2 regions of the Thermomonospora sp. CIF 1 genome follow, and region 2 is predicted to be linked to the other one. Evidence: riboswitches for the same ligand, from Rfam matches in the RefSeq annotation. Region 2 holds a riboswitch; the other holds the start of a gene.
What was found. A riboswitch is a leader RNA that binds a small molecule or an ion and turns the genes downstream of it on or off. The one in region 2 is predicted to bind glycine.
Positions count from the first base shown of each region.

Region 1: linked by a shared signal. The riboswitch ahead of gcvT (glycine cleavage system aminomethyltransferase GcvT) and the one ahead of gcvP (aminomethyl-transferring glycine dehydrogenase) in region 2 are both predicted to bind glycine.

Region 1 is NZ_MOYN02000023.1:158,627-168,585, reverse strand. It holds gene glyA (serine hydroxymethyltransferase) at 1-752, opposite strand, end outside; gene gcvH (glycine cleavage system protein GcvH) at 752-1,141, opposite strand; gene gcvT (glycine cleavage system aminomethyltransferase GcvT) at 1,170-2,279, opposite strand; glycine riboswitch at 2,349-2,437, opposite strand; glycine riboswitch at 2,442-2,538, opposite strand; gene BUE48_RS19105 (TIGR00725 family protein) at 2,616-3,086, opposite strand; gene BUE48_RS19100 (FadR/GntR family transcriptional regulator) at 3,211-3,975, shown strand; gene BUE48_RS19095 (M50 family metallopeptidase) at 4,137-5,456, shown strand; gene BUE48_RS19090 (hypothetical protein) at 5,613-6,272, shown strand; gene BUE48_RS19085 (AMP-binding protein) at 6,832-8,358, opposite strand; gene BUE48_RS19080 (4'-phosphopantetheinyl transferase family protein) at 8,480-9,175, shown strand; gene BUE48_RS19075 (SDR family NAD(P)-dependent oxidoreductase) at 9,189-9,959, opposite strand, start outside.
Region 2 is NZ_MOYN02000018.1:283,463-293,421, reverse strand. It holds gene BUE48_RS12055 (flippase-like domain-containing protein) at 1-1,717, opposite strand, end outside; glycine riboswitch at 1,985-2,080, shown strand; glycine riboswitch at 2,081-2,200, shown strand; gene gcvP (aminomethyl-transferring glycine dehydrogenase) at 2,294-5,137, shown strand; gene BUE48_RS12045 (tetratricopeptide repeat protein) at 5,259-6,341, shown strand; gene BUE48_RS12040 (alpha/beta hydrolase family protein) at 6,383-6,997, shown strand; gene BUE48_RS12035 (DUF5999 family protein) at 7,143-7,346, opposite strand; gene BUE48_RS12030 ((Fe-S)-binding protein) at 7,614-8,348, shown strand; gene BUE48_RS12025 (lactate utilization protein B) at 8,345-9,784, shown strand; gene BUE48_RS12020 (LutC/YkgG family protein) at 9,781-9,959, shown strand, end outside.

The DNA.
Region 1 (9,959 bases), on a different contig from region 2:
ATCTTCTTGGCGTACTGCTCGCGGCACAGGATCAGCCCGCCGCGCGGCCCGCCCAGCGTCTTGTGGGTGGTGGTGGTGACCACGTCGGCGTGCGGCACCGGCGAGGGGTGCAGCCCGGCCGCCACCAGCCCGGCGAAGTGCGCCATGTCCACCATCAGCAGCGCGCCCACCGAGTCGGCGATGCGCCGGAAGGCGGCGAAGTCCAGCTGCCGCGGGTAGGCCGACCAGCCCGCCACGATCATCTTGGGCCGGTGCTCCCGGGCCAGGCGCTCCACCTCGTCCATGTCCACCCGGCCGTCCTCGGTGCGCACGTGGTAGGGGACGAAGTTGAGCGTCTTGCCGGAGTAGTTGAGCCGCATCCCGTGCGTCAGGTGACCGCCGTGCGCCAGGTCCAGGCCCAGCACGGTGTCACCGGGCTCCAGCAGCGCGAAGTACACCGCGGTGTTGGCCTGGGCGCCCGAGTGCGGCTGCACGTTGGCGTGCTCGGCGCCGAACAGCGCCTTGGCCCGGTCGATCGCCAGCTGCTCGGTCACGTCCACGTGCTCGCAGCCGCCGTAGTAGCGCCGCCCGGGGTACCCCTCGGCGTACTTGTTGGTCAGCACCGAGCCCTGCGCCTGGAGCACCGCCACCGGGGCGAAGTTCTCCGAGGCGATCATCTCCAGGGTGGACTGCTGGCGGTGCAGCTCGGCCCGGACGGCCTCGGCGACCTCCGGATCCACCTCCGCCAGCGAGTCGTGCAGGCCGAAGCTCATCAGGACTCCTCGATCAGTTTGGCGTAGGACTCGGCGTCCAGCAGGTCGGTGGGCTCCTCCTCCACCCGGACCTTGAGGATCCAGCCCTCGCCGTAGGGGTCGTCGTTGATCACCTTGGGCTCGTCGATCACCGCCTGGTTGATCGCGGTGATCTCGCCGGTCACCGGGGAGTAGATGTCGCTGACCGACTTGGTCGACTCCACCTCCCCGCAGGGCTCCCCGGCCTCCACCGTCTCGCCCTCGTTGCGGTGCAGCTCCAGATAGACGATCTCACCCAGCGCGTCGGCGGCGTGCGCGGTGATGCCGATGGTCACCACCCCGTCCTCGTTGCCGAGCCCGGCCACCCACTCGTGCTCCTCGCTGTAACGGAGCTGCTCTGGAACGCTCACGATTGCTCTCTCTCCCGGATACGCGCCTTCAGGACGTCTCAGAACGCTTGTAGAACGGCAGATCGACCACGTCGACCCGCTCCCGCCTGCCGCGGACGTCGACGGCCAGCTCGGCCCCGACGGCCCCGCGATCGACGTAGGCCATCGCGATCGGCCTGCCCAGCGTGGGCGACGGCGCGCCGCTGGTCACCACGCCGCACACGGCGCCGTCGTCGGCCCGCACCACCTGGTACCCCTTGCGGGGCGCCCGGCGTCCGCGCGCCACCAACCCCACGAGCCTACGGCCCGCGGGGGTGTCGGCGTAGGCGGCCAGTGCCTTCTTGCCCACGAAATCACCGGGCTTGTCCAGCTTGACCACCCGGCCCAGTCCCGCCTCGTACGGCGTCGTCTCGGCGGTCAGCTCGTTGCCGTACAGCGGCATGCCCGCCTCCAGCCGCAGCGTGTCCCGGGCCGCCAGCCCGGCCGGCAGCACGCCCTCGGCCCCGGCCAGCTCCCGCCACAGCCGGACGGCGTCGCCGGCGGCCACGAACAGCTCGAAACCGTCCTCGCCGGTGTAGCCGGTGCGCGCGATCAGCGCCGGCACGCCGGCGACGGCGCCCTCGGCCCAGGCGTAGTACTTCACCTCCGCCAGCGGGACGTCGGTGAAGCGCGACAGGATCCGCTGCGAGTGCGGCCCCTGCAGCGCGATCAGGGCGTAGTCGTCGGAGCGGTCGGCGACCTCGGCCTGGAAGGAGGCGGCGCGCTCGGTCAGCGCCCGATGCACCGTCGCCACGTTGGCGGCGTTGGCGACCACCAGGAAGCGGTCGTCGGCCAGCCGGTAGACGATCAGGTCGTCCAGCACCCCGCCGTCCGGCGCGCACAGCATGGTGTAGCGGGCCCGGCCGACCTTCACCGTCGACAGCCGGCCGACCAGCGCGTAGTCCAGCGCCTGGGCGGCCTGCGGGCCCTGGACGAAGATCTCCCCCATGTGGGACAGGTCGAACAGGCCGGCCGCGGTGCGCACCGCACGGTGCTCGGCGGTCTCGCCGCCGTACCGCAGCGGCATCAGGAAACCGGCGAAGTCGACGATGGTGGCGCCGAGTTCACGGTGGACGTCATATAGCGGCGTCTTCTTGGCGGTGGTGTTGTCGGCAGACACGGGTCGGCTCCTTGTCACGGTGCGCTGGTCTCATGTTCCCACCCGCACCAGGTGTGGACGGTGCCTCCCCCTCTGTCTCGGCGCCTGAGAGATTCACGCCCCACGGCCCGGGACGCTTTCACCTTCGGCGGGGGACGTGCGTCCCCTCTTTCCAGAGGTCGCCTGTCCCGCGCGGTCCGTGGGCCTGAGAGGTTCCGGGGAGGGGTTGCTCCTTCGGCGTCCCCCGCCGGCTGCGAGGGCACTCTCCCGCACGGGGTCGACGGCTGGGCCTCAGGCTAGCAGCCCGCCCCCATGGGCACGGGAGCGGAGCAGAGCGCGCTTTCCGTCACAGGGCGGTCAGGCGGCGGGCCAGGCCGACTCGACCGCCTCGGCCGGGGTGGCGGCATGCCGCACTCCCGGCACCGGGCCGCCCGCGGCGTCGATCACCCGCCAGCCGCCCAGCGCCACGACCGGGGTGCCGCGCCGCATGGCGTGGGCCAGCTCCGACAGCGTCCCCCACGAACCGCCCACCACGATCACCGCGTCGGCGGAGTTGACGAGCACCGCGTTGCGGGCCTGCCCCAGCCCGGTGGGGACCACCACCGTCAGATCCGGGCAGGCGCCTTGCCGGTCGGCGCCCGACAGCAGACCCACCACCGTGCCGCCGGCCGCGCGCGCCCCGGCGGCGGCCGCCGCCATCACCCCGCCGTAGCCGCCGCACAGCACCACCGCGCCCCGTTCGGCCAGCAGCCGGCCCACCTGGCGGGCCCACCGCTCCTCCCGCGGCGAGCACTCGCCCGGCCCGCACACCGCGATCTGCACCGCCACGCGGGCCAGGGTAGCCGCCGCCGCGCGCGGCGGCGGGCCCGGGCGGGAGCGGCGACGATGGGCGAGCGGCCGATCGAGCGGTAACGTTGCCCCGGACGGCCTCAACCAGCACCGAAGGGCGGTAATGCTGAGCGAGATCGACGATCAGGCACACGGTTCGCCGCAGGAGCCTCCCAGCGACCCGCTCGCCGCGGTGCTCCGCCCCGTCCGGGCCGGCAACGCCTTCGAAGAGACCGTCGAGCGGCTTTTGCAGATCATCAAGCTCGGAGTGGTGGCGCACGGCGAGCGGCTGCCCCCGGAGCGGGAGCTGGCGCCCCGGCTCGGCGTCAGCCGCGTCACCCTCCGGGAGGCGATCCGCGCGCTCCAGCAGGAGGGGTATGTGGAGTCCCGCCGGGGCCGTTCCGGCGGCACCTTCGTGATCTACCGCACGCCCCGTCCGCAGAGCGGGGATCTGGCCCGCGTCGCCGAGGGGCAGGTCGAAAAGCTCACCGACGCCCTCACCTACCGGATGGCGGTCGAGACCGGCGCCGCCCAGCTGCTGGCCGACATGCGGCTGAACGAGACGCAGACGGCCCGGCTGCGGCGGGCGCTGGAGGAGGCCAACAACGCCGACGAGGCCGACTACCGGCGGCTGGACGCCCGCTTCCACCTCACCATCGCCGAGCTGACCGGCTCCACCCTGCTGTCGGCCGCCTGCGCCGACGCCCGGATGCGGGTCACCGACCTGCTGAACGCCATCCCGGTGCTCAAGCGCAACATCGAGCACTCGGCCCAGCAGCACGAGGCCATCGTGGCGGCGATCTTGGAGGGCGACCCGGAGGCGGCCCGGATCGCGGTCGTCGAGCACCTGGAGGGCACCGCCGCCCTGCTGCGCGGTTTCCTCACCTGAGTTCTCCGCGCGGCCTTCCCGGCGGGTTTCCCCACCCCCGTCGCATGCAGGACGGTCGCCGCGGCGCCCATGAGGGCGGCCGGAAGCGGGCATCTCGCCAGGGGGTTCGTCCGTATGACATGACATACGCTTGTCCCCATTGCGGATAACCCGGAGGGCACATGGAATCGCTGATCGTGCTGGGCGGCGCCTTGCTGTTCTTCTTGCTGCTCATGCTGTCGATCGCGCTGCACGAACTGGGGCACTTCAGTTTCGCCAAGCTCTTCGGCGTCCGCACCACCCAGTTCATGGTCGGGTTCGGGCCCACTTTGTGGTCGGTCCGCAAGGGGGAGACCGAGTACGGGATCAAGTGGCTGCCCCTCGGCGGCTACATCCGGATGATCGGCATGCTGCCGCCCCGCAAGGGCGACGTCGTCGGGCCGGACGGGACCATCCGGGTGCGCTCCATGCGCACCGGACCGTTCCAGGGGCTGATCGACTCCGCCCGCGGCGCGGCGCTGGAGGAGGTCGGGCCGGGCGATGAGAACCGGGTCTTCTACGCCAAGAAGTGGTGGCAGAAGCTGCTGATCATGTTCGCCGGGCCGGCCATGAACATCCTGCTGGCGGTGGTGTTCTTCGCCATCTTGATCATGGGGTTCGGGGTGGAGCGGCCGCAGCCGGTGATCAGCTCGGTCTCCAAGTGCGTCATCCCCGCCGCCGAGGCCGGCCGCGAGTGCCGTCCCGACGAGCCGCTGACCCCCGCCGCGCAGGTGGGCCTGCGGCCCGGTGACCGCTTCATCTCCTACGACGGCAAGGAGATCTCCGACTACACCGAGCTGCAGAAGCTGATCCGCGACTCCGGCGGGCGCACCGTGCAGGTCGTCGTGGAGGGCGCCGACGGCGTCCGCCGCACCCTGCAGGTGCCGGTCACCACCAACCGGCTGCGCTCTCTGGACGACCCCGACAAGATCGAGACGGTCGGCTTTTTGGGCATCTCCCCGCTGGTGGAGCGGGAGCGGCTGGGGCCGGGCGCGGTGGCCGCCCACATGGGCGAGATGACCGAGCGCACCGTGGTGGCGCTGGCGCTGCTGCCGCAGCGGATGGTGGACGTGTGGCACGCCGCCTTCGGCGGGCAGGAGCGCGACCCCGAGGGCCCGATCGGGGTGGTGGGCGCCAGCCGGATCGGCGGGGAGATCATCGCCTCCGAGCACCCCACCACCGACAAGATCGCCTGGTTCATCTCGGTGCTGGCCGCGGTCAACTTCGGCGTCGGCGCCTTCAACCTGATCCCGCTGCTGCCGCTGGACGGCGGTCACATCGCCGGTGCCCTCTGGGAGGCGGTCAAGCGCGGTTTCGCCAGGCTGCTGCGCCGTCCCGACCCCGGCTATGTGGACGTCGCCAAGGCCCTGCCGCTCACCTACATGATGGCCTTGGTCATGCTGTTCATGGGCGCCCTGCTCATCTACGCCGACCTGGTCAACCCCATCCACTTCTCCGGCTGAGCCACCGGCCTGGTCAGGGCTGCGGGCTTTGCCTAGCCTTCGGAGGGGAGCAGCAGCGCGGGAGGGGTGAGAGTGGGCCTGCCACGGCCGCCGGGGGGCTTCGACCGGATCTACTCGCCTCCAGAGCCTCCGGATACGGCACACCGGTCGAGGCTGGTGACCCTGCCGGCGGTCGTGGGGGTGGCCGCGGCCGCGGTGGCGGTGGTGTGGTGGCTGCTGCCGCTGGGCGGCGACGAGGAGGGCTCCGCGTCCGGGCCGAGTGGGGGAGCGTCGGCGTCGCGTCCGCCGGCCGCGGCCACCAAGGCGGCGGGCGGCCCGGTCTACACCGCGTTGCCGCCGGCCTGCCGGACGGTGTCGGAGGCGACGGTCGAGCGGCTGGTACCGGGGGCCGAGCGGACCTCCAGCGGCAACAACACCTTCGGCTACTGCGGGTACGGCCCCTCCTCCGGCCGGGGCGCGGAGCGCTGGCTGGAGATCGACAGCCGGCTCTACTCGGCCACCGGCGCGATCACGCCGGTGGACAGCGCCCGCCGGCACTTCGACATCAAGTGGCGGCTGGCCCGCCAGGTCACCGAGGAGCGGACGGTGACGCTGGAGGAGCAGCCCGGGCTGGGGGACCAGGCCTACCGCTGGTTCCGGGTGGACCGGAGCCGGCCGCTGGCCATCGGGGAGGTCGCGGTGCGCAGCGGCAATGTGGTGATAACGGTGCGCTACACCGAGCGGACGGATGGCGGGACCCCCTCGGCCCGGCAGCGGCAAAGGTCTCTGGAGGAGGCCGCCGCGGTGGCCCGGGAAGTGCTGCGGAACCTCCGTTAAGGCATTTGTTCCCGCGGACCGGCGGAACCTGGCATGACACCGATGAAGCGCCTTTAGAATATTGCGGTAAATGCGGGTGTAAGCCCATTCACGGGGGGTATCGTTCGGCATCGGGCACGGGCGGAGGGGAGGCTCGTGCCCGGGAGGAGGAGACACAGAAGGTGGCCGCGCGACCGGGTGGGGTGTCCTGGGTCTGATCCCGGGGCGCCTCGGCAGAGAAAGTACAACACGGCGGCAGGGCCGCCGGTCGGTGCACCGACCGGCGGCCCTCGCTTTATTGCACTTGGTGCCATTGCGCGCCCGTCTTCTCCGGGGCGTTCGGCCCGCTCGCAGACGTCATGCGCCGGATGAGGGCGAGCCTTGTCGTGACATCTCCGGCACGCACGGTGAGAAAGTCATGTCGGGGTCGTGTGAAATGGTGATCGCCGCATATCTCCTGGGGCAGGAGATGAGGATTTTTCAAGATTTTCGAACGGCTTTGCCCTCGCTTATCGTCGTGACGACGAATTACCCAGAGTGAAAAGGGTTTCCGCAGAATCGGGTTCTGCCGGCAGCGGCGTCAGATCCGCCGCCCCGCGCCGGCCCAGTAGGGGTCGCGCAGCTTGCGCTTGAACAGCTTGCCGGTCTCCTCCCGCGGCAGCGACTGCTCGAAGACCACCACTTTGGGCACCTTGTAGCCGGCCATGCCCGCCCGCACGTGCTCGCGCACCCGCTCGGCCGTCAGCCCGGCCGCCGGATCGGCCACGATGTGCGCGGCCAGCGCCTCGCCCATCTCCGCGTCGGGGATGCCGAACACCGCCGCGTCCTGCACGCCCTCCAGCTTCAGCAGATGGGCCTCGATCTCGGCCGGGTAGATGTTGACCCCGCCGGAGATCACCATGTCGCCGGCCCGGTCGCACAGGAACAGGTAACCGTCCTCGGTCAGGTACCCCATGTCGCCGACCGTCAGGTACCCGTCGCGCTCGATGCCGCGCCGCTTGGCGTCATCGCCGATGTAGGTGAAGTCGGGCCAGAACGACGGCGGCTTGAGGTAGACCTCGCCCACCTGCCCGGCGGGCAGCTCCCTGCCCTCGGAGTCCAGGATCTTCACGTCGCAGTCCCACACGGCGCGGCCCACGGTGCCGGGGTGGGCCAGCCACTGCTGCGAGTCGCTGGCGGTGATGATGCCGGTCTCGGTGCCGCCGTAGTACTCGCGCAGGATCGGCCCCCACCAGTCGATCATGGCCTGCTTGACGTCCACCGGGCACGGCGCGGCGGCGTGCACCACCGCCTTCAGCGACGACAGGTCATAGCTCTTGCGCACCTTCTCCGGCAGCCGCAGCAGGCGGATGAACATGGTCGGCACCATCTGGATGTGCTCGATGCGGTTGCGCTCGATGGTGCGCAGCAGGCCCTCGGGGTCGAACTTCGGCATGATCGTCAGATCGATGCCCAGCCTGCTCGCCAGCAGCGCGTGCACGTTCGGGGCGCTGTGGTACAGCGGCGCGGGGACCAGCGTGCGCATCTCGGGCGACAGCCCGAAGACCTCCAAGATCCCCATGGCCATCTTGACCGTGTCCTCGGGGGAGTGCGGCTTGCGGCGGACCCCCTTGGGCCTGCCGGTGGTGCCGGAGGTGTAGATGACGCTCGGCGGCGCCTGGGCGGCCGGCTCCCGCCAGGGCTCGTTGGACTCGATCAGCGCCTCCAGCGTCGGATGGCGCCGGGTCACCCCGTTGGGCGGCAGCCCGTAGGCGGCGGTCACCTCGTCGGGCACCCGCACCTCGACCAGCCCGACGTCCTCCGGCAGCACCTCCTCCACCTTCGGCACCAGATCGGTGTGCGCGAACACCACCTTGGCGCCGCTGTCGCCGAACAGGTGCGCCAGCTCTTCGCCCCGCCAGTGCCAGTTGACCGGGACGGGCAGCGCCCCCAGCAGTTGCGCGGCCTCGGTGACCTCCAGGAAGGCCGGCTCGTTGCGGAGCATGACGGCGACCCGGTCGCCCGAGCCCACGCCGAGATCCGCCAGCCCCGTGGCGATCCGCGCCGCGCGGGCCCGCAGCTCCTCATAGGCCCGCTTGCGCTCGCCGAAACGTACGCCCGTCGTCATGCCGTGACCCCTGCCGTTGTGTGTGCCCGCCCGACCGATCGGTCGGTGTCCGGCCTTCAAGGTCACCGCTATAAGACTGACAGTCAAGAGCCTTTCGTCCCGGTACGTGTACCTTGGCCCCGTGCTGGAGTGTCAGGTGTGGTGGGCGAGGCTGACCGATGTGCGGCCTTGGCACACCGAGCTGCTCAACGAGGTCGAACGGGGCCGCCGCGAGCGTTACCTGCGCCCGGACGACCGGGACCGGTTCACCCTGGGAGCGGCCGTCACCCGGCTGGCGGCCGGGGAGCTGCTGGGCGTGCCGCCCGAGCGGGTGCCGCTGGACCGCACCTGCTCGGGGTGCGGCGCCCCCCACGGACGTCCGGTGATCGAGGGCGGGCCCCACCTGTCGGTGTCGCACTCGGGGGAGCGGGTGGTGGTCGCCCTCAGCGGCGGCGGCCCGGTCGGCGTGGACGTCGAGGAGCTGTCGGACCGGCTGACCGACGAGATCGCCGCCCAGGTGCTCGACCCCGAGGAGGCCGCCGACCTGCGCGGGCTGGGGCCGCAGGCCCGCCGCCGCGGCCTGCTGGAGTACTGGACCCGCAAGGAGGCGGTGGTGAAGGCCACCGGCGACGGGCTGCGCGTGCCGCTGGCCGACCTTCGGGTGTCGGCTCCCGACGAGCACCCCCGCCTGCGGGACTGGCAGGGCCGTGCCGGCATGGCCTCCCGGATCACCATGCACGCCCTGGAACCGGGGCCCGGCTATGCCGCCTGCCTGGCCCTCATCGACCAGCCGGACGCCCGCGTCCATGAGCGGGACGCCGCCTCACTGCTGGCCTGAGCCCGTTTGGGGGTCACCGGACCCGGGGCGTGGGCATGGGGACCCGGGCCAGCAGGCGCAGGGCGCGCGGGGACAGCCGGGACAGGCCGCGCAGCAGGTGGCCTTCGAAGTTGACCGGCACCACCGCCTTGTTCTTGACGATCGCCTCGACGATGCGCTCGGCGACCTTCTCCGGCGGGTAGCGCCGCAGGCGCAGGCCGCGCCGCCCCAGCTCGCGCAGGCGCTCGGCCTGCGGGGCGGACACCCCGACGATGGTGGCGTTGTCGATGATCGAGGTCTCGGCGAAGCCGGGGCAGACGGCGGTGACCCCGATGCGCGCCCCGGCCAGCTCGGCGCGCAGGCACTCGCTGAGCATCAGCACCGCGGCCTTGGTGGTGCAGTAGGCCGGCATGGCCCGGCTGGGCGCATAGGCGGCGGCCGAGGCGATGTTGACGATGTGGCCGCCCTTGTCGGGCGTGACCGGCAGCGCCCGGACGCGCTCTGCCATCTGCGCCCCGAACAGCCGGGAGCCGTGGATCACCCCCCACAGGTTGACCCCGAGGATCCGCTCCCAGTCGGCCACGCCGGTCTCCAGGAACGGGCCGCTGATCGCGATGCCGGCGTTGTTGACCACGATGTCGGGCACCCGGTGACCGGCCCGCACGTCGGCGGCGAACTTCTCCATCGCCGCCGCGTCCGCCACGTCCACCCGGTAGGCGGTGGCCGCCGGGCCTTGCGCGCCGGCCAGCGCGGCGGTGCGCTCGGCGGCCTCGCCGTCGATGTCGGCGGCGATCACGGTGGCGCC
Region 2 (9,959 bases):
ACTGGGCGCGCGCCACCAGCCCGCCGATGTCGACGTTGCTCAGCTGCGGGAAGACGATGTAGGCGGCGATGGTCAGCGCGACGATGCTGACGATGGTGCGGGGCCGGAAGCGCTCCAGATTGACCGGGGCGACCTCGATCTCCGGCTCCAGGCGCACGATCTGCTCGCGGATGCGGGTCAGCAGCTCCCGGTCCTGCCGCAGCGCCGCCCGGGTGCCGCGGTGCAGCGCCACCGGCTGCAGCAGCGGCACCGCGGTGGCCAGCGCCTGCGCCCCCAGCACCCGGGCGGCGCTGCGCACGGCCCGCTCGGCGCCCACCCGCAGCGCCAGCGTGGTCAGCAGCTGCGCCAGATCCAGCCGCAGCAGCAGGTCGTTGGCGGCGGTCTCCCCGGCGCGCAGGTCCACGATCCAGGCGGCGCCGGCGGCATCGCACACGATCGCCTGCGGCTCCAGCCGCCGGTGCGCCAGGCGGGCCCGCTGCATCACCTGCAGCTGCCGCCAGATGTCGGTGAGGAAGGCGTCGCTGATCTCCGCGTCGTCCAGCTCCGCCAGCGTGCGTCCCGGCACCTGCTCATAGGCCAGCAGCGCCGCCTCGGTGCCCACCTCGCTGGTGCCCAGCAGCCGGGGGGTGCGCACCCCGGCCGCGTGCAGCGCATAAGCCATCAGCGACTCCTGCTCCAGCGAGCGGCGCAGCGAGCGCACCGCGCGGCGGGTGGAGCGGTCGCGCAGCCGCACCAGCCGCCACACCCGGTACAGCAGCCCGGCGGTCTGCTGGTCGCGGTCCAAGACGATGACCTCCAGCCGCCGGCCCTGCGGCCCGGCGGTGGTCACCTCATAGCGGCGGACCTCATCCAGGTCGGGCAGCCGGTGGGCGCGCACCGGCTGCAGGCCCAGCCGGCTCAGCGCCGCCATCACCGCGGTGCCGGGCGGGCGGGGGTTGGGGGTGCCGACCGCATACAGCGTGCCGTAGCCGATGGCCCGGCCCAGGAAGTAGGTGGCCACCAGCGCCGTCACCGAGGCGTACTGGGCGGTCAGCCCGGTCAGCGCCGCCAGGGCGATCATCGTCCAGATGGCGGCCTGCCAGCGCGGCCGGCCGGTCATCCGCACCGCGGTGACGAACGCGATCACCGGGGTGATGTCGGTGTGCAGCGGCACGGTGTGCGTGCCGCCCCAGATCAGCGAGTCCAGCACCCCGCCGGGGGCGGCCGAGATCTCCCAGCCGTCCAGCACCACGGTCAGCGCGAAGGCCAGCACCGCGGCCAGCAGCCCCACCGCCAACCGCAGCCCGTCGCGGCGGATCAGCCGGTCGACGGCGAAGGCCACCGGGACCGCCAGCACCCCGAAGCTGGAGATCAGCGTGGCCAGGCTCAGCAGCAGGTGCGGGGCCAGGCGGGTGCCCTCCTGGATGTCGGTCTGCAGCCCCTGGGTGGTGCCCTGGGCGACGTTGACCAGCAGCAGCATGCCGGCCACCCCGGCCACCGAGCCGGCGAACTTGAAGGCGTCGGCGGGACGGCGGATGCGCTGCGGCTGTGAGGGCTCCTGCACGAAGGGCACCGCCGCGGCGTGCGGGCCCTCGCCCGGGGCCGCGGCGTCGGTCTGCGGCCCGCATGCCGCGGGCCGCTGGGCGGATTCCTCGGCGTGCACCTGGGATTCCTCTCCGGCGGGCCTGCCGGGGGAGGCGACCGGCCGGGTCACCGCGTGGTCACGGGCCGCCGTCATGCGGCACCACCGTCCGGGCGCTTCATCGCGATCAGCGTCCCAGAACCGGCGGCGGCGCGTCGAGGGCCTCCCTCAGCTCCACGTCCGCCTGCTCCCAGCCACGTCCCGCCGTTCCCGGCCTCAAGCCGTCCAACCATCCGTCGTGCCGGGACATCGTAGCGGCCCCCGCGGACCGCCCATGCGGCACTGGCCTGCGCCTTCCCGGCGGGAGCGGGCCGGTTTGGGCCGCAGCGGCGACGGTTGGATAGAGTTTTCCGGCATAGCCGACGACCCCGTGCGGGAGAGACCCCACACCGCCAGTGTGGGGCGCCGAAGGGGCAACCCTCCCCGGAACCTCTCAGGCAAAAGGACCGTGCGGGCGAGGCAGCTCTGGAAAGCAGGCGTGTTCCCGGGCATATCTGGGAACGGCGTCTCACCGACGGTGCAAGTCCGCCGCGCAGCGGGCGGGCGAAGCTCTCAGGTGCAGACGACAGAGGGGGAGACCGGTGGTCATCGGCCGCCCGAGGCGGCCGGGGGCCCGCACGACCGCCAGTCCGCCGCGCCGGCCGCGGTGCAGCCCAGGGAGGCTCCCCAGCGATGACGACAGCACAGACCACGTTCGCCGACCGGCACATCGGACCTTCCCCCGACGAACGCGCGCGCATGCTGGCGTATCTCGGCTACGCCGACATCGACGCGCTGATCGACGACGCGGTGCCCGAGGCGATCCGCACCGCCCGCCCGCTGCGGCTGCCGCCCCCGCTCAGCGAGAGCGCCGCCTTGGCCCGGCTGCGTGAGCTGGCCTCCCGCAACCGGGTGCTGACCTCCATGATCGGGCTGGGCTACCACGGCACCGTCACCCCCGGGGTGATCTTGCGCAACGTGCTGGAGAACCCCGGCTGGTACACCGCCTACACCCCCTACCAGCCGGAGATCTCCCAGGGCCGGCTGGAGGCGCTGCTGAACTTCCAGACCGTGGTGGCCGACCTGACCGGCCTGCCGGTGGCCAACGCCTCCATGCTGGATGAGGGCACCGCCGCGGCCGAGGCGATGGCGCTGGCGCACCGGCTGACCAAGGCCAAGACCGGCGGCACCTTCCTGGTGGACGCCGATGTGCTGCCGCAGACCATCGAGGTGGTGCGCACCCGCGCGCTGCCGCTGGGCATCGAGGTCGTGGTCGCCGATCTGACCGCCGGCCTGCCCGAGGGGGCGTTCTTCGGGGCGCTGGTGCAGTACCCGGGCACCGGCGGTGCCGTGCGCGACCTGGCCCCGCTGGCCGCGCAGGTCAAAGAGCGCGGCGCCCAGCTGATCGTGGCCGCCGACCTGCTGGCGCTCACCCTGCTGCGCCCGCCCGGGGAGCTGGGCGCCGACATCGCCGTGGGCTCGGCCCAGCGGTTCGGCGTCCCCTACGGCTTCGGCGGCCCGCACGCCGGGTACCTGGCCGTCCGCGAGGGCATCCAGCGCCAGCTGCCCGGACGGCTGGTCGGGGTGTCGGTGGACGCCGACGGCCGCCCGGCCTACCGGCTGGCGCTGCAGACCCGCGAGCAGCACATCCGCCGCGAGAAGGCCACCAGCAACATCTGCACCGCCCAGGTGCTGCTGGCGGTGATGGCCGGCATGTACGCCGTCTACCACGGCCCCGAGGGGCTGCGGGCGATCGCCGAGCGGGTGCACCACCGCGCCCGCTCCCTGGCCGCCGGGCTGCGGGCGGCCGGGATCGAGCTGGTCCACGAGGTGTTCTTCGACACCGTGCTGGCCCGCGTGCCCGGCCGGGCCGCCGAGGTGATCGCCGCCGCGCTGGAGCGCGGCATCAACCTGCGCCCGGTGGACGCCGACCATGTCGGGATCACCTGCGATGAGACCACCACCGACGAGCACATCTCCGCCGTCCTGGAGGCCTTCGGCGCCGGGCCGCAGGCGCCCGAGCCGGAGGGGGACCTGCTGGCCGGCCTGCGCCGCGACAGCGACTACCTGACCCACCCGGTCTTCCACGCCCACCGCTCCGAGACGGCGATGCTGCGCTACCTGCGCCGCCTGCAGGACAAGGACCTGGCGTTGGACCGCACGATGATCCCGCTGGGCTCGTGCACGATGAAGCTCAACGCCACCACCGAGATGGAGCCCATCACCTGGCCGGAGTTCTCCGGCATCCACCCGTTCGCCCCGCTGGACCAGGCCCAGGGGTACCTGGAGCTGATCGATGAGCTGGAGGGCTGGCTGGCGGAGATCACCGGGTACGCCAAGGTCTCCGTGCAGCCCAACGCCGGCTCCCAGGGCGAGCTGGCCGGGCTGCTGGCCATCCGCGGCTACCACGCCTCCCGCGGCGAGGGCCACCGCAACGTGTGCCTGATCCCGGCCTCGGCGCACGGCACCAACGCCGCCAGCGCCGCCATGGCGGGCATGCGCGTGGTGGTCGTCAAGTGCGACGCCGGCGGCAACATCGACATGGACGACCTGCACGCCAAGATCGCCCAGCACGGGGAGAACCTGGCCGCGATCATGGTGACCTACCCCTCCACCCACGGGGTGTTCGAGGAGACCATCACCGAGGTCTGCCGGGCCGTGCACGAGGCCGGCGGCCAGGTGTATGTGGACGGCGCCAACCTCAACGCGCTGGTGGGGCTGGCCCGGCCCGGGGAGTTCGGCTCCGACGTCTCCCACCTGAACCTGCACAAGACCTTCTGCATCCCGCACGGCGGCGGCGGTCCCGGCGTCGGCCCGGTGGCCGTGCGCGAGCACCTGGTGCCGTTCCTGCCCGGCCACCCGCTGCGCCCGGAGGCCGGCCCTGAAGGCGGCGGGATCGGCCCGATCTCGGCGGCGCCGTGGGGCTCGGCGGGCATCCTGCCGATCTCCTGGGCCTACATCGCGATGATGGGCGCCGACGGGCTGCGCGAGGCCACCGAGGGCGCCATCCTGGCCGCCAACTACGTGGCCCGGCGGCTGGACCCCTACTACCCGATCCTGTACACCGGCCGCGGCGGGCTGGTGGCGCACGAGTGCATCGCCGACCTCCGCAAGATCACCAAGGAGACCGGCATCACCGCCGAGGACGTGGCCAAGCGGCTGATCGACTACGGCTTCCACGCCCCCACGCTGGCCTTCCCGGTGGCCGGCACCTTGATGATCGAGCCCACCGAGAGCGAGAACCTGGCCGAGCTGGACCGCTTCTGCGACGCCATGATCCAGATCCGCCGGGAGATCGACCGGGTGGCCGACGGCACCTACGACCGCGCCGACAACCCGCTCAAGAACGCCCCGCACACCGCCGAGCACCTGATCGGCGACGACTGGAAGCACCCCTACAGCCGGGAGGAGGCCGCCTACCCGCTGCCGTCGCTGCGGGAGTCCAAGTACTGGCCGCCGGTGCGCCGCATCGACCAGGCCTACGGCGACCGCAACCTGGTGTGCTCCTGCCCGCCTCCGCAGGCCTTCGAGGACTGAGACGCTCCGGGCGGAGCGCCGGGAAAACCCGGCGTTCCGCCCGGCGTTTCGCCGCCCGGGCCGCCGGCCGCTCGGTAGGCTCGGACGGACACGATCCGCCCGCCGACCCTGCGAAGGCACCATGAGCACCACGCCGGATGAGGCCACCGCAGACCCCGCATCGCTGTGCGAGCAGGCCCGGCTGCTCGCCGAAGGCGGCCGGCCCGCCGAGGCCGCCGACCTGTTCCGGCGGGCGCTGGAGACGGGCGAGGGACCGGTGCGGCCCCGCGCCGCCCTCGGGCTGGCCGTCGTCCTGGACGATGTGGGGGATGAGGCCGGGGCCCGCCGGGCCGACTGGATCGCCATCGACAGCGGCGACCCCGAGTACGGGCCGCGCGCGGCCTACCATCTGGCGCTGCTGCACGAGCGGGCCGGTGAGGCGGAGGAGGCCGCCCGGGCCTGGCGGATCGTGGTGGACTTCGGCAACCCCCGCTACCTGCCCCCGGCGCTGCTGGCGCTGGCCCAGCTCGCCGACGAGGCCGGCGACTTCGAGACGGCCCGGCGGTGGTGGGAGCGCACCATCGACACCGGCGACCCGCAGTACGCCCCGGCCGCCGCCCACGATCTGGGACGGCGGCTGCTGGAGCGGGGCGAGCCCGCCCGCGCCCAGCGGGTGCTGGCCGAGGCGCTGCGCATGATCGACCGGGAGTCGGCCCCTTACGCCTACGCCCGCCTGGCCACCGCCGTCGGCATCGCCTACCTGGACCAGGCGATCGGGGCGTTCGGCGCGGTGCTGGAGGACCCGGAGGCCGCCGCCGACCCGGACATCGGGCCGCTGGCCACCGAGCTGCTGGCGCGCACCCTGCCGCTGCGCGGCCGCACCGAGGAGGCCGCGCGGGTGTGGGCGCACGGCCTGGCGCAGCCGGGCGTGGCCGAGCAGGTCCGTGCCAGGCTGCGCCGGGATTTCGCGGCCGGCGGGGAGGAGAGCGGCGCCCGCTGGTGGGAGCCGGTGGTGGAGTCGGCCGTGGCCGAGGGCGCCCTGCCCGCCCTGGCCGGTGAGGCGTTCGAGGCCGTGGAACGCATGTACGCGCTGGCGGCGGTGGGGCAGGCCGACGACGCGCGCCGGCTGCGCCGGGCGCTGCTGGATGTGGCCGCCGACTACCCCTGGGGCGACCTGCTGCGCGACAGCCTCACCGATCCCGCCTCCGGCCCGCCCGGGCGCTGACCGCACCCGGAGGGCGCCGGAGCCGGCGCTAGCGTGGGCGCATGCAGATCACGACGGCGCAGGGGCCCGCGGAGGTCACCTTGGACGAGGTGGCGCGGCCCCGGTTCTGGCTGGTGCTCACCCACGGCTCCAGCGGGGGAGTGCAGGCCCCCGACCTGCTGGCGGTGCGGCGGGTCGCGCTCGATCTCGGCGGGGCGGTCGCCCGCGTCCTGCAGCCGTTCCGCCTGGCGGGACGGCGGGCGCCCGGTTCGCCCGCCCGGCAGGACGAGGCCTGGCTGGAGGTCATCGAGGCGCTGCGGGAACGGATCGGCGACCGTCCGCTGATCCAGGGCGGACGCAGCAACGGGGCGCGGGTGGCCTGCCGCACCGCCCGCAAGGCGGGCGCCGTCGGCGTGGTGGCGCTGGCCTTCCCGCTGCACCCGCCGGGCCGCCCGGAGGTCTCCCGGGCAGAAGAGCTGCGCACCGCCGGCACCGAGGTGCTGGTGGTCAACGGAGAACGCGATCCCTTCGGCGTCCCCGGCCCGGCCGACGCCACGCACGTGACGGTGCTGCCGGGGGAGCGGCACGAGCTGGCCAAGAACCCGGCCGCGGTCGGGGCGGCGGTGGAGCCCTGGCTGCGCCGCTGGAGCGGAACCGGGCCCGAAGCCGTGGGATGAAGACGGCTCCGGGCCCGGATCGGCGGTGGTCACGGACGGGTGGTGACGCCCCCGAGGAAGATCACCCTGATGGACTAGTCCCCCGAGGGGACCGAATCTGCGCCTCGCCCGCCGTCTCGGCGGGCGAGGCAAGGCTCCCCCGCTTTCAAGCCGAGGTCGCAGCCGGCCTGACGACCGGCCGGTGCGGTGCGATGACTCCCCCGTCGGGCAGCAGCTCACCGGTGTCCTCGAACACCACCACGCCGTTGCACAGCAGGCTCCACCCCTGCTCGGGGTGACGGGCCACCGTGCGCGCGGCGTCACGGTTGGGTGCATCGTGCGAGGGACAGGGCGGCTGGTGCGGGCACATCGGCGTGCCTCCGGTCTTCGACTAACAGTGGACGTACGGATCTGTCTCTTTGGACGTTCACCAGTTTGCTGTGGTTCAGACCACTGCGATATAGCCCGTTGGGACGATTTGTTGATCTGGCACTCACCTGCATTCATAGGCGGTCCGGGCCATACCCGCACTTTGCGCTGCGGAGTCGTTGCGCCACGCCGAGTGATGGAATTCCTCGTGTGATCATGAAACTTTCCTAAGATGCCGCTGACAACGCAGGGGTGAGGGAGGGACCTGATGCGCGTCGCGCTCTTCGTGGCCTGCTTCAACGACGCGTTGTTCCCCCGCACCGGCGAGGCCGTCGCCGCCCTGCTGACCCGGCTGGGCTGCCGGGTGTCCTTCACCGCCGAGCAGACCTGCTGCGGCCAGATGCACTGGGCCACCGGCTACCACCGGGAGGCCGCCGCACTGGCCCGCCGCCTCACCGGGCTCTTCGACGATCCCCGGCAGGTGGTGGTGACCCCCTCGGCCTCCTGCGCGAGCACCATCCGCGACGCCTACCCGCGCATCGCCCGGGCCGCCGGGGACGAGGCGCTGGCCCGCGCGGCGGCCGCACTGACCGTCTATGAGCTGACGGAGTTCCTGGTGGACGTGCTGGGCACGGTGGACGTGGGCGCCTATTTCCCGCACCGGGTCGCCTACCACCCCACCTGCCACTCGCTGCGGGCGCTGCAGCTGGGGGACCGCCCGCTGCGGCTGCTGCGCGCGGTGCGCGGGCTGGAGCTGGCCGAGCTGCCGGCGGCCGAGGAGTGCTGCGGCTTCGGCGGCACCTTCGCGATGAAGAACCCGGACGTGTCGGTGGCCATGGTCGCCGACAAGGTCCGCCACATCCGGCACAGCGCCGCCGAGGTGGTCTGCGCGGTCGACAACTCCTGCCTGACCCACATCGGCGGCGCGCTGTCGCGGCTGCGCAGCGGCGTGCGCACGATGCACCTGGCAGAGATCCTGGCCGCCACGGAGCACACCTCATGAGCCCGCTCCCGCCCGCACCCTCGAAGTTCGCCGTCGCGGCCCGGCAGGCGCTGGCCGACACCGGCCGGCGCCACAACCTGAGCCGGGCCATGGCGGCACTGCGCCGCCGCCGGGCCGCCGCCACCGCCGAGGCTCCCGACTGGGAGCGGCTGCGCCGGGCGGGCCGCGCCGTCCGCGACCGCGCCCTGCTGTCGCTGGACACCCAGCTGGAGACCTTGGAGCAGGCCGTCACCGACGCCGGCGGCACCGTGCACTGGGCCGTCACCGGCGCCGAGGCCGCCCGGATCGTGATCGACCTGGTGCGGGCCGGCGGGCAGACCGAGGTGATCAAGGCCCCGGCCCCGGTGCTGGGGGAGATCGGCCTGGAGCGGGCGCTGGAGCGGGCCGGGATCGCCGCCGTGCACACCGGGCTGGGCGAGCTGGTGCTGCACCTGGCGGGGGAGGACCACCCGGCGCACTTTCTGCTGCCGGCGATCCATCGCGACCGCGCCGAGATCCACCGGCTGCTGGTGCGCAGGCTGCCCGGCGTGCCCGAGGAACTGGGCACCGATCCGGCCGAGCTGGCCGACGCCGTGCGCGCCCAGACGCGCGAGCGGCTGCTGTCGGCCCGCATCGCCGTCATCGGGCCGGCCTTCGCCGTGGCCGAGACCGGCACGCTGGTGCTGCCGGAGGGCGACGGCGGCGGCCGGGTGTGCCTGACCGTGCCCGAGACGCTGATCTGCGTGCTGGGCATCGACCAGGTGGTGCCGTCCTGGCGGGACCTGGAGGTGGTGCTGCAGCTGCTGCCGCGCGCGGCCGCCGGCGAGCGGATGAGCCCGTACGTCAGCACCTGGACCGGGGTGTCAGAGCACGACGGTCCCGCCCGCATGCATCTGGTGCTGCTGGACAACGGCCGCACCGCGATGCTGGCCGACCGGGTGGGGCGGTCGGCCCTGCGCTGCATCCGCTGCGCGGCCTGCCTGCCGGTGTGCCCGGTGTACGAACGCACCGGCGGCGCCGCCTACGCCGCCGCCGGGGGAGGGGAGCTGTCCGGTCCGATCGGCGCGGTCTGGACGCCGCAGACCCGCGGGGTGGACGGCGCCGCCGAGGCGTCGCTGCCGTTCGCCTCCACGTTGTGCGGGGCGTGCGGCGACGTCTGCCCGGTGGAGATCGACATCCCGGGTGTGCTGGTGCACCTGCGCGGCAAGGTCGTCCAGGCGCGCCGCAGCCTGCCGGTGCCGCCGCCGGAGATGGTGCTGATGCGCACCCTGGCCTGGGCGATGAGCGACCGGCGGCGGTATGAGTCCACGCTCCGCCGGGGAGTGCGCTGGGCCCGGCTGCTGGCGCGGGACGGCCGCATCCAGCGCCTGCCGGGCCTGCTGGGCAAGTGGACCGAGGCCCGCGACCTGCCCGCCCCGCCCCGCGACCCCTTCCGCTTCCGCTGGAGGCGCAGGTGAGCAGAGAACAGATCCTGCAGCGGGTGCGCCGGGCGCTCGGCAAGGGCGACGGCGCCCTCCCGCAGGTCCCCCGGGACTATCACCACCGGCTCACCGGCCAGGAGGCCGCCGAGCGCGCCGATGTGATCGCCCTGTTCAGCGAGCGGATCGCCGAGCAGCGGGCGGCCGTCCGCCA